Regions from separate parts of the Brevibacillus sp. DP1.3A genome, predicted to be linked through region 3. Evidence: predicted binding sites of a transcription regulator. Region 3 holds the regulator's gene; each other region holds the start of a gene.
The links. The regulator LexA, encoded in region 3, represses DNA repair genes until DNA is damaged. The targets are predictions, from matches to a motif close to CGAACATATGTTCG.
Positions count from the first base shown of each region.

Region 1 (3,136 bases), 310 kb from region 3:
GAAGCATCATCCGTGAAGATTCAAACAAGCCATTACCTTGCAGCTTTTTGCTCATTTATAGTGGCCTCCAATTTTTTGAGAACGATCTTTTGCTTGACCTGCTTTTGTCAGGGATACTGCTCGCATAATCGATGCATTTCCAAATCTTTGCTTAATCATATCGGTGGTCTTTTCCAATGCAAGCTTCTTCTCACGGTCATCGAACAAAACTAACTGAAATTCCTCATCGCTGACAAGTTGACTTAGGCTTACTCCGATACTGCGTATAGGAGATCCATCCCAGTGTCGCTCTAACAACATGGTCGCAGCTTTGTAGACATCACCTGTAAGACTTGTTGGGTCAGTTAATGTCATCTGCCGATGAAACCCCGTGGGACGATTGAAGTCTGCTCCCCGGCAACCTACGGATACAACCCATCCCATATACCCCTTGGCACGGCATCTTTGGCATACCAATTCTGATAGTTCCAAAAGGGGAACTAAGATTTCTTGCAACGTGTAATAATCTCTCGGTAACGTCATTTGATGACCGATCACTTTTTGGTGGTTATGGGTGTTTGGACTTACCGGTGAAGAATCTATGCCGTTAGCGATACACCATAGAACTTCTCCGTTAATACCCCATTTGCGTTTTAGAGTGGTGAGAGAGGTATTTGCCAGATCACCGATTGTCATGATGCCCATTCGGGTGAGATGTTGTGTCATTCTTGATCCAACCATAAACATTTTGTTCACCGGTAGTGGCCAAAGTATGGTTGGGAGATCCACCTTCGAAAGGGTAAAAATACCTCGTTCATTTTTTTTTGCGAAATTATCGCAAGCCATTTTACTTACGACTTTGCAGTAACTAATCCCGATCCTTGTGCGGACGCCTGTCTCGTTCATCACTCTTTGCTGAATATTTTTAGCAATCGTGACGGGGGAGCCGAAAAGCTTCAAACTAGCCGTTATGTCGAGGTGCTGTTCGTCAATGCTATATGGTTCCACTAGATCTGTATAAGATTGTAGAATTTCGGTAATCTGAAGAGATACCCGAATGTATTCCTCCATACGAGGTCGAATCACAACCACCTCTGGACACTTAGCAAGAGCTTCTCCCAGCCGTTCTGCCGTTGTAATACCATGTTTTTTGGCAATGGGACAAGCAGCTAGAATAATCCCTGATCGCCGCGTAGGGTCGCCGGCAACAACGAGAGGTTTATTTTTATATTCAGGATGAGCTGCTTTTTCCACACTCGCGTAAAAAGATTGGCAATCTGCCAGCATAATGACTCGATCTAATTGTTTACTCATGAGTTTATTTCACCAGCCAGATCAATATTTAAATATTCGCTTAGCTTTTTCTCCACTTCAGCTTTCACTAAGCCCCGTAGCATTGAAAATTGGTGATGATAACCGCGACATAAGTACCTTGCTTCTATACCGAGTTTAGTCCAGTTTTGTTCATACACTTTTATCCCATGTTTTCTCAGATATTTGCGTATTCCCAATAAATCGATAGTAATCAGGTCTTGTACATGGCGTAAGGTTCTGGCATAAATAGTAGGCATTTTTAACGGTACAGAATCCAAAGTTTTGATATCCTTTTCCAAGATATCCAAAATGATGGGGAGAAGAATGTACTCTTTAATGAATTGAGATTCTTCTTCAGTTTGCAAAGGGATTTGCGTCATCCTAATTGCTTCTTTGCTACTAGGGACAAGGATAGAATACAACTTCGATTAAAATAGATGGTTTCAACGCTACGGCAGCCTTGGTGCTTTTCTAAATTCCAAGACATAGAATCACCCTCCGACAAGAACGTTTGTTCCCTTTGTTATTGTATACAGAATACCGAACAAATATTCCTGTTTCAAGAGCACATTTTTTTCCAAGGTCAGTGACTTATTTGGTTTACTAATCATGAACAATAAAATGAAAACAGAATCGACGAGCAGTTTCTCGACGTGACAGGCAGCGTCCATCTGTTTGGTGATCCGTTGCAGATGGCTGCACAGATTCGGCAGCGCGTCTGGATGGAGACGGGAATCAACTGTCGGGTAGGCATCGGGGAGAACAAGGTACTGGCCAAGATGGCCTGCGACAATTTCGCCAAGAAACGGGAAGAAGGCGTTTTTTGGCTCAAGCGGGAAACGTTAGCGGATACGCTCTGGAAGCTTCCGATTGAAAAGCTGTTCGGGGTAGGCTCACGCATGAAGCGTCATTTTCATCGGATGGGCGTCTATCAGATCGGGCAGCTTGCAGATATGAGGCCAGCCATCCTTACCCGACATTGGGGAGTGAACGGGGAGGTGCTGTGGCGCACGGCTCACGGAATCGACGATTCACCTGTGGCTTTGGATTCCTATGATTCACAAAAAGGGATCGGTCATCACATGACGTTGCCACGGGATTATCATACAGCAGTAGAAATCAAGGTTATATTGCTTGAGCTGTGCGAAGAAGTGTACCGTCGGGCGAGGAAAAAGGAGCTGATGGGCTCCGTTCTGTCTGTGGGCTGTCGTGGAGCCGATTTGGCTGCTGGAACGGGCTTTGGGCGGCAGATGAAGCTCACGGACCAGACGAATGATGCCATGACTCTGTACGAAGCGGCCTGCTTTCTGTTTGACCGTCACTGGCAGGAAACGCCCGTCCGCAGTATCGGGGTCAATCTGGGGCAGCTTGTCCCTGATAACGTGGTGCAACTCAATCTGTTCACGGACAATCACAAGCGGCGTTCGTTGGCACAAGCTATGGATGATATCCGGAGCCGATACGGTCAGGACGCCATCCTGCGCGCCACCTCTGCCTTGGAAGCGGGACAGGCGAAAGAGCGCGCACGTAAGATCGGAGGACACTACAAGTGACGGAGCCGATGGTGTCAGACGAGCAGGAATTGATACGCCAGTATATTTTATTTGGCATTTTGTTTCGGGCAGTCATGGCCGATCTGGGGCAGATGCGGATTGTGCCGTTGAAGTTTTCTTATCAGATGATGTTCGATGAGCTCTCGCGGTGGGCGGAGAGGCAGCATCACCAGCTGCGTGGCATCTTGCGGCAGCGAGGTTACACAGTCGTCAGCTCACGACGTCAGGGACATATGTATGTCGTCCACTATCGACAACGCGGGTACGTGCGAGAAGCGATCTATACGATT
Region 1 covers NZ_CP085876.1:2,670,694-2,673,829, forward strand. Annotated here, with positions in the region: gene HP399_RS12350 (YolD-like family protein) at 1-55, opposite strand, end outside; gene HP399_RS12355 (DNA polymerase IV) at 52-1,293, opposite strand; gene HP399_RS12360 (YhjD family protein) at 1,290-1,673, opposite strand; partial or broken gene HP399_RS12365 (DNA polymerase IV) at 1,926-2,846, shown strand; gene HP399_RS12370 (YhjD family protein) at 2,843-3,136, shown strand, end outside.
Region 1: HP399_RS12360 (YhjD family protein) is a predicted target of LexA. The motif match lies at 1,835-1,848, and genes of this name have one in related genera.

Region 2 (3,136 bases), 1.7 Mb from region 3:
CCAGTTCATTTGCGATGATTTGCGACAGGGTTGTCTTCCCCAGACCAGGTGGACCGTACAGAAGCACGTGATCCAACGACTCTTTCCGCATTTTGGCTGCTTCAATAAAAATCTTCAGGTTTTCCTTCACGTGCTGTTGACCGATGTATTCGTTTAAATAGCGGGGACGGAGGCTCAGCTCCGCCGCCTCTTCTTCCCAATTCATATGCGTCGTGATGATCCGAGAATCCAAAATCCTACCCCCTCATGAGCAACGCAAGCCCTTGTTTGATGAGCTTTTCTACACCATCGCCCTCTTTTGATTTCTCAGACAGCTTGTTTCTGATTTTTTGCAGTTCACCATCAGAGTAACCCAGTGCAGTCAATGCATCGAGTGCTTCGTTCAGCGCAGACACAGCTTGCTCGCCTGCTGTCAAATCACCCGCTGCAATAGTCAAAATCGCAGATGGTGTGTATCCTACCAATTTATCCTTCAAATCGAGGATAATGCGCTGGGCAGTCTTTTTCCCAATCCCCGGAAATTTCGTCAAATAGGTAACATTCTCCTGTTGAACCGCCATCACCAGCTGCTCAGGCGTCGCCGCAGCCAGAATGGCCAATCCGCCCTTTGGACCGATTCCACTAACATCAAGCAGCTTGCGGAATAAATCGCGTTCGTCACGGGTAGCGAAACCGTACAACAGAATGGCATCCTCCCGCACATGGTGGTGGGTAAACAATTTGGTTTTGCTGCCTTCATACCGAACGAATTGGTACGGGTTTGGGCAAAACAGTCGATAACCAATTCCGCCCGTTTCGATAACTATGTATTCCGAATCGAGATAACTAAGTGTACCTTCTACAAAATCAATCATTTCTTGACCCCTTCCGAAATGGAAATGAACGCGCGAAACTGTGCGTGCGTAATAGCAATGCCCAATGCGTCCGCCACGTCGTCAGGCTTTGGTACTTCTTTTAACCGCAATAGGAGCTTCGTCATTTCCTGTATTTGCTTCTTCTCTGCTCCCCCGTATCCAGTCACGGCTTGCTTGACCTGCATTGGGGTATATTCATAGACCGGCACACCAGCCAGCTCTGCTGCAAGTATAATAACCCCTCGCGCTTGACCAACTGTAAAGGCCGTCGTCACGTTTTTATTAAAGAAAAGCTTTTCGACGGACATTTCATCGGGACGATATGTTTCCAGAAGGCTCTGCATTGCCTCAAAAATCTGTTTCAATCGAAGTGGCACTGGCAATCCTGCTTCTGTCTGAATGCTCCCATATTGGACGGGACGCAATTGGCTGCCCTCTTTATCCACAACCCCGAAGCCAACAATCGCAATGCCAGGGTCAATTCCTAAAATGCGCATAGTCCACTCTCCGTGAGCAAAGATTCTACTCTCTACTGTAACACAAAGCACCCAAAAAGCGAACGTGTATTTCCATATAAAAACCCGCTTCCTCGTAAAAGGAGCGGGTTATACGGTGTCTGTTAGTGTTTGTTCATTCCGATTGAATCTGACACATCATGCTGCATGTGGGCATAGTCGTCTACGCCACTCTGCATGTGCTCTTTGATCTTGTTGATCTGTTGGTAATTGAGCTTGTTGTGCCCCTGGTTCAACTGAACGTACAAACGCTGATGGAACTGGTCTTTGTAGCTACCTCTTGGCATGGTAGACATGGTCTAAAGACTCCTCCTTCGATCACCGTATGAAATCAGTATGGCGTAAGCGCAATGGTGTTATGATACCAAGATTTACGCCACATGAACCAGACATCTTATTGAAACGATAAGCAGTGGAGGTGTTGGTTGTTGCGAAGCAAAGTCCTTATTTTTTGTATATGCCTCTTCGTAATCGCACTGTCAATGCCGCACTCTGTGTTTGCCAAGGTCAAGAATGACATCACGGTCACCGTTTCGGTGTCCCCAGAGTCCTCCTTCCAAACGACTATGTCCTTCCGTGATCAAAAGCAATTTACGAAGCGGCTATTGGGCTCTACTACCGAAGTCGCCTCCTATAACCCGCACTGGGTACGTGCTACATTGACCGTAAAAAAACGAACGTATATATATGATCATGATGGCCAGCTTTATGAAACAGAAATGCCTCGTCGTTATGTATTGGCAAACGATGTTCGCCAAAGGATCGAAGAAATGGTCAAGTCCGTAGAGGCCGTCCATTTTGCGCAAGCCATTCCTTGGGAACAGGTGAAAAAAACGTTGAAACGGATGGAGTTCGGTACCGTGATTGATTTAGAGACAGGTCATCGTTTTGATGTCCAGCGCAGAGCAGGCAGTCGCCATGCCGATGTCCAACCGTTGACACGCAAGGATACACAGATCATGAAGAACATTTACCAGGGGAAATGGTCGTGGAAGCGCAGAGCCATTCTGGTAGAGGTAGACGGTACTTATTTTGCAGCATCCATGCACGGAATGCCACATGGCGCTGGTGCGATTAAAGGAAATGAATTCCCGGGGCATTTTTGCATCCACTTTTTCGGCAGTTCTACCCATCGACGCACAGAGCCCGATCCCAGTCACAGCATGATGATTCTCAAGGCCTCCGGAGCGCTTGCGACTACAATAAAAGGGGCGTCTCCTGAAGAGCTCGTCGGCTATTTCCTCACCGCTCTGCATGAGCACGACACCCATGCGATGCGAATGACAACGGACGGATTCTCACTTCCTGAAGGGCTGTCCGTGATCGAATCTGTGCGATCGTCAGAAATCGTCATCCCGTCAGACGAACGCGGTCCCCTCTTGATAGAGGTTCCTGTTCGGCTCACATACATCGCCCGGGAAGGCGGTAATTTTCGACGGACATGGAAATTTCTTTTGCGCCGCGAAGTACCGGGGGAACGTTGGCGAATCATTGCGGTTGAACTGAATCCATAGCAATGGAAACAAAAATCCCTTTCCAGTCCAATATGTGCTTGTTACACGAAAGGCTCGAAAGGGATTTCTTTTGGTCCAACCGTTTTCATCGGCCACTCCATTGGTATTCGCCATAGGTGGACAATACACTGTTATACTCAGCCAAATTACGAATGCGAATCCCCCGTTTCAGATTCTCCCATTCCTCTTTTGGCAGACTCGCTTCCATTTTCGCAGTATCGATTCGATAAAAGGTTTGCACGACATCTTGTTC
Region 2 covers NZ_CP085876.1:4,699,638-4,702,773, forward strand. Annotated here, with positions in the region: gene ruvB (Holliday junction branch migration DNA helicase RuvB) at 1-232, opposite strand, end outside; gene ruvA (Holliday junction branch migration protein RuvA) at 237-854, opposite strand; gene ruvC (crossover junction endodeoxyribonuclease RuvC) at 851-1,351, opposite strand; gene HP399_RS21520 (hypothetical protein) at 1,474-1,665, opposite strand; gene HP399_RS21525 (hypothetical protein) at 1,798-2,883, shown strand; gene HP399_RS21530 (BofC C-terminal domain-containing protein) at 2,969-3,136, opposite strand, start outside.
Region 2: ruvC (crossover junction endodeoxyribonuclease RuvC) is a predicted target of LexA. The motif match lies at 1,411-1,424, and genes of this name have one in related genera.

Region 3 (3,136 bases):
TTCTTTCATAGTGTCCTCAGAGTTATTAGCTGTAGGGTTATTATATGAATTTTCCATGATAATCACTTCCTTGCAACAAGATATGCATCTCAAACGTATACTAGCGACATAATTTAGGTGTTACACCATAGAAAATGTCGAATAAAGCAATACTCAGTACGATTTTGTTGACATTTAATAAAAATGAGCGAATGCCTGTCATCTTAAAGAAAGATGATGAGGACTTATGGCTTGATCGGGAGAAGTATGATCGGTTGCAGCTCCAGTCGCTGTTTACCCCCTACGATTCCGGCGAGATGATGGTATATCCGGTATCCGCCAAAGTGGGCAGTCCGAAAAATGATGGTCCTTCCTGTATTCAAGAAGTAGAGATCGGCTCTTTGTTTGAAGATTAATCCTTTCGCAGGAGCTGAACTTTTTGTCGTAATTCCTGTTCGGTTAACGACTCCAAATGCAACAATGCCTCGTATGGATCATCACCCGGAATATGAAAGTACCTGGCAAATGCAGGCTCTGTTTTGATGCCGCTTTGCTTCAGAGCTCTAATATGTTGGCATGCATCCAAGCCTCCTATGTCTAGCAAACGTGCTTCGATGTCCATATGACGATAGGCATTTTGCTTTTCGACAGCTACCGGTTGAGCAAACAATTCAAACCAAAAGTCAGCTGTGAAAAACGAGATAACGGACGTGGGAGTACTTTTTACATCTAGGTGTGTCACTTCAAATCCGGGCAAGCAGCCAAATGCTGTACGCACAGCCTGCTCAAACTGTTCCAGATCATGACTCTCGCAAATAATGTCCAGATCGCTTTGCTTGACGTCAATGTCTAAAGGGATGGTTCCGGCAAGCACTGGACGGTAATCGGATAGTACTTCCATGATGTGCGTCTGTTTAATCGCTTCCCACGCCGCTTTTTGGCGCATCGTTCCTCTGCCCAAATAAGAGAGATCATGCCAATTTCTCAAGAGACTACCTCCATGTCTACTTTCTTTTAAAATAGTTTAGACAAAAGTGAATAAGTACGCAACGAAATCGGTAATCACTCGTATACCTAGATGAAGGGAGTGTAGTAGATGGAAATATTTTTGTGGGTAGTGGTCGTGTTATTGTTCTTGCTAAGCATCGCAGGAATTTTTTTACCTGTTTTACCTGATACGATATTACTGTGGGCGGGCTTTTTGCTCTATCACTTTTTCATTGCAGATCCGGGAGCGGGATTGCCCGCATCCTTTTGGTGGGGAATGGTCGTTCTAAGCATTCTGCTTTATGGTGCTGACTTGCTGACGAACATGTACTTCGTGAAAAGGTACGGAGGGTCCAAGTGGTCGTCCGTTGCTGCTGCGGTCGGAATTATCCTCGGGATCTTCGTTTTCCCACCGTTTGGTATGCTGATCTTGCCGTTCGTATTCGTCGTTCTGGTAGAGTTAATGGTGCAGAAGCAGTCGATGGAGCGAGCAGTGAAAGCGGGCGTAGGCTCACTGATCGGATTTTTGGGTAGTGCGGTCGTAAAAGTCATATTGCAAGTTACGATGATCATCTGGTTTTTTGTCGCCAGATAACATATAGAAAACGAAAAGGACAGCCGAGGCTGTCCTTTTTTACGTGGAAACTAGTGAATGAGTCGATATACACCGATGACTTTACCGAGAATGGTGACATTCTCCAGAATGATCGGTTCCATTGTGGCATTTTCCGGTTGGAGACGGAAGTGGTTCTTTTCTTTGAAAAATCTTTTGACGGTCGCTTCGTCTTCTTCTGTCATGGCTACGACAATGTCACCATTGTTCGCTACGTGCTGTTGGCGAACAATTACGTAATCTCCGTCGAGAATCCCTGCATCAATCATACTGTTCCCGGAGACGCGCAGCATATAGACCTTGTCAGAAGTCACGATATTGTCTGGAAGCGGGAAGTACTCTTCCACATCCTCAATGGCAGTGATCGGTTGTCCAGCGGTTACTTTTCCGATTACTGGCACACGGACGACAGAGTCTTCGAAATTGTCTTGAAAACGATCTTCATCTGATAGCAATTCGATGGCACGAGGTTTGGTAGGATCTCGACGAATGAGGCCTTTTTTCTCTAAGCGTGCCAAATGCCCATGTACTGTTGAGCTGGAAGCTAGTCCAACAGCCTCACCAATTTCACGTACAGATGGCGGATATCCTTTATCACGAACTTCCTTTCGTATGAACTCGATGATGGCTTGTTGTCTACTCGATAATTTTGACATAGAAAGACACCCCTGATTTCTCGAACATATTTTCCTATATTATACCATGGGAGCTTGCGTTCGACAAACATAAGTTCGATTCTTTGTTGACATGAACATATGTTCTCATTTATCATGAGGTTACAAATGATCAGAACGTATGTTTGCGAGGAGGCCATTATTATGAATTCATCGACAGCACGAAATCGTTTCGAGAAAAAAGAAGAACGTCGAGTTCGTTTTGGTATCACGAGAGGACAAGCTCTCTTGTTTCTTATAACATTTACTCTCTTTTTTTACTTATTGACCGAACTAGTGTTTGCTTCTTCGCCCATGGAGGAGCCACAAGGAATAGAAGTAACCGTACAATCTGGAGATAGCCTATGGTCGTTAGCTGTTCAATACAATACAGATCAGCATATGGATGTTCGTGACTATATAATAGAGATTAAGGATGCGAACGGTTTAGAGAGTAACAGGATTTACCCAGGTCAGACTCTCATGCTTCCTGATACTCCGTAAGTGTTCGGCTGTCTTGCGGGATCATTCGAATGTGGTATAATGAATCGGCACTACTACAGAGTGGGAGGAACCAGCAGTGGTATCTGACGCAGAAATTAAACGCATTAACGAATTGGTCAAAAAATCTCGCGAAGAAGGTTTGACCGAAGAGGAAAAGCTCGAACAAAAAGCATTGCGCCAAAAGTACATTGACGCCGTTAAGCTTTCATTGAGAGCAAATTTGGATTCCATCCGTTATGTGGAAGACCTTGAAGAAAATAAGCCAAAACAGTAAGATAACAATTACTGATACGACAGACATCCTCGCTTGACGCTAGGGTGTCTTTTTCTGTGACATACATAACGCTTTGATATTCAGGGAGGGAAAGCGGTGGCGTGGATAGCTGTGGCGGTTGGAGGA
Region 3 covers NZ_CP085876.1:2,983,249-2,986,384, forward strand. Annotated here, with positions in the region: gene HP399_RS31005 (hypothetical protein) at 1-57, opposite strand, end outside; gene HP399_RS14050 (SOS response-associated peptidase family protein) at 135-395, shown strand; gene HP399_RS14055 (DUF4269 domain-containing protein) at 392-967, opposite strand; gene HP399_RS14060 (DUF456 domain-containing protein) at 1,076-1,561, shown strand; gene lexA (transcriptional repressor LexA) at 1,612-2,235, opposite strand; gene HP399_RS14070 (cell division suppressor protein YneA) at 2,398-2,736, shown strand; gene HP399_RS14075 (DUF896 domain-containing protein) at 2,813-3,010, shown strand; gene crcB (fluoride efflux transporter CrcB) at 3,107-3,136, shown strand, end outside.

Region 4 (3,136 bases), 2.3 Mb from region 3:
ATTACCTGGAAGCTCGGCTATGACCTTTCGTTTCGCCAAGCTCGCTCGCATTGCTTCTGCGGGGGAGAATTTAAAGTAGATGATACGTTTTATGTGGATGCGATAACCGGAAAAGTGATCGTAAACGAATAGCACCTTACAAAAGAAAAAGCCGCCTTCTCCGATTGCGAAGATGTGCGGCTTTTTGTATGGGATTCTAGGCAGTTGCTTCGAATCCTGTGATTTGATTGAGAGCGACTTTCTTATCATCCTGGAGGACGAATTCGACTACTCCGTTTTTCATGCTGACAGCTTTGACCACGCCTGTAAGAGGCGTATTGGTAGTGGTGCCGTCCGGATTCGTTTGAGACTGGTTGTACGTGATGTTGTAGCCGATCATTTGCGCGTAGGCAAGGGAGTTGCCCATTGTTCTGTTTTCAGGTTTCACCGTCATGCCTACGATTTCTTCGGCTTTTACGGTTGATCCATTATCCAGTTGGAATTGTGCGGTACCATTTTTGGTAGTAAAGCCAGTGATGACGCCATTCAAGATTTCATCCACCTTGGAAACGTCGTGTGTGGTATCTGGATTGCCATCCCGGTCGACTTCCTTGGTAACTTTATAGGAAATCTCTCGACCGATCATTTCCATGTACTTCACGCTGTTATCGAGCGTATTACCAGCCAGACCTTGCGATTCCAGTCCGGAGACGTCTGCCAGAGGAATCGGTGTCGATTCGCCTGCGATGCGGAAGTAGATTTTGCCTTGATCCATGTAGACGGCATCAAGTACGCCTTCTTTCTTCTGCGTCGAAGTTTCTCCCGTCATCTCGTCTTTTGTAGTAAGGGAATACGAGGCTGTACGACCTACTAGCTTTTCATACTTTTCTAAAGTGACCATGCTGTTGTTCGATTGCTCCATCAGCGTGGTCATTTTTGTGATTTTTTCTACCATGGTCAGCATACTTGTTTGCTGGATGAATTGAGAGTTGTCCATTGGGGACATAGGGTCTTGATGCTTTAACTGCTCGAGCATGAGCTTCATAAAGGCATTTTGGTCGAGCTCGGTGGTGAATTCTTTTTTGCCTTTATAGCTCAAATGCGGTTGTATATAAGGGTTATTTTTAACGGTTGTTCCGGTATCTGACATGTCAATCCTCCCTGAAGGTGGCGAGTCTATCTGCGCATGTTTGCACTTCCTTCATCTTATATCGGAAAAATCAGTGGAAAGATGAAGACAAACGTTTGTTCGAATTTTGGGCTTAAACTAGCCGGAATTGTGTTATAATGGAAAGTAGAAACAGTCATGCTATGAGGAGATGAACGAGGGAATGGAGCGTTTTGAATTGGTATCGGAGTTTCAACCGTCCGGTGACCAGCCGACCGCCATTGCCGAGCTGGTGGCAGGGTTACAGGCTGGCAAGCGACACCAGACATTGCTGGGTGCGACGGGAACGGGAAAGACTTATACGGCTGCCCAGGTAATTGCTCAGGTGAACAGACCAACACTCGTGATGGCACACAACAAAACTCTGGCCGCTCAGCTTTGTGCAGAGTTTAAGGAGTTTTTCCCGAACAACGCGGTGGAATACTTCGTCAGCTACTACGATTACTATCAACCCGAAGCGTACATTCCCCAATCGGATACGTTTATTGAAAAAGACTCGAGCATTAATGACGAGATCGACAAGCTCCGTCACTCCGCTACCAGTGCGTTGTTTGAACGCCGAGATGTGATCATCGTTGCCTCTGTCTCCTGCATCTACGGATTGGGTTCTCCCGAGGAGTATCGGGAGCTGCTCTTGTCTTTACGTGTTGGCATGGAAACAGGACGGGACGAGATTTTGCATCGTCTGGTCGATATCCAGTATACACGCAACGACATCAACTTCACGCGCGGTACGTTCCGTGTGCGGGGTGACGTCGTGGAGATTTTCCCTGCTTCAGAGAGTGAGCAGGCGATTCGCGTTGAGTTTTTTGGAGATGAAATAGAGCGGATTACTTCGATTGACGTACTGACCGGCGAGATTTTGGGACAGCGTGATCACATTGCCATCTTCCCTAAATCTCACTACGTGACGCGCGAGGAAAAAATGAAGCTGGCTGTCCAAAGCATCGAGGCCGAGCTGGAAGAAAGACTGAAAGAATTCCGTGATGCGGGCAAGCTCCTGGAAGCACAGCGACTGGAGCAACGCACACGGTACGATATTGAGATGATGATGGAGATGGGCTTTTGCTCCGGTATTGAAAACTACTCACGCCATCTGACGGGACTGCCTGCCGGGCATGCTCCTTATACCTTACTGGATTACTTCCCAGAAGATTTTATCGTCATGATGGATGAGTCGCATATGACCTTGCCGCAGGTTCGAGGGATGTATAACGGTGACCGCGCACGGAAGGATGTACTGGTCGATCACGGATTCCGTCTGCCCTCTGCACGCGATAACCGTCCACTAAAGTTCGAGGAGTTTGAAGGAAAGCTGAAACAAGCGATCTACATTTCGGCTACACCTGGTCTTTATGAGCTGGAACACAGTCCGGAAATGGTACAGCAGGTGATTCGTCCGACAGGCTTGATTGATCCAACGGTTACGGTACGTCCGATCAAGGGACAGATTGACGATTTGATTGGCGAAATTCAAGCCACGATTGCGAAAAACGAGCGGGTTCTCGTCACGACTCTGACGAAGAAAATGTCTGAGGATTTGACGGACTATCTGAAAGAAATCGGAATCAAGGTCCGCTATCTTCACTCGGATATTAAAACGATTGAGCGGATGCAGATCTTACGTTCATTGCGTTTGGGTGAATTTGACGTGCTAGTCGGGATCAACCTATTGAGGGAAGGTCTTGACTTGCCTGAAGTATCACTCGTAGCGATATTGGATGCAGACAAGGAAGGCTTCCTTCGCAATGAGCGTTCGCTGATTCAGACGATTGGTCGGGCTGCGCGGAACGCAGAGGGACGCGTTATTATGTACGCTGACAAAATGACAGATTCGATGACCTCTGCGATTCGTGAGACAGACCGTCGTCGTTCAATTCAGATGGCTTACAATGAAGAGCACGGCATCACGCCGCAAACCGTGAAAAAGTCCGTCCGCGAAGTGATCGAGGCGACCAAGGTAGCGGAGGAAAAAGCAGATTACTTGCC
Region 4 covers NZ_CP085876.1:731,874-735,009, forward strand. Annotated here, with positions in the region: gene HP399_RS03675 (hypothetical protein) at 1-132, shown strand, start outside; gene HP399_RS03680 (flagellar hook assembly protein FlgD) at 197-1,129, opposite strand; gene uvrB (excinuclease ABC subunit UvrB) at 1,311-3,136, shown strand, end outside.
Region 4: uvrB (excinuclease ABC subunit UvrB) is a predicted target of LexA. The motif match lies at 1,218-1,231, and genes of this name have one in related genera.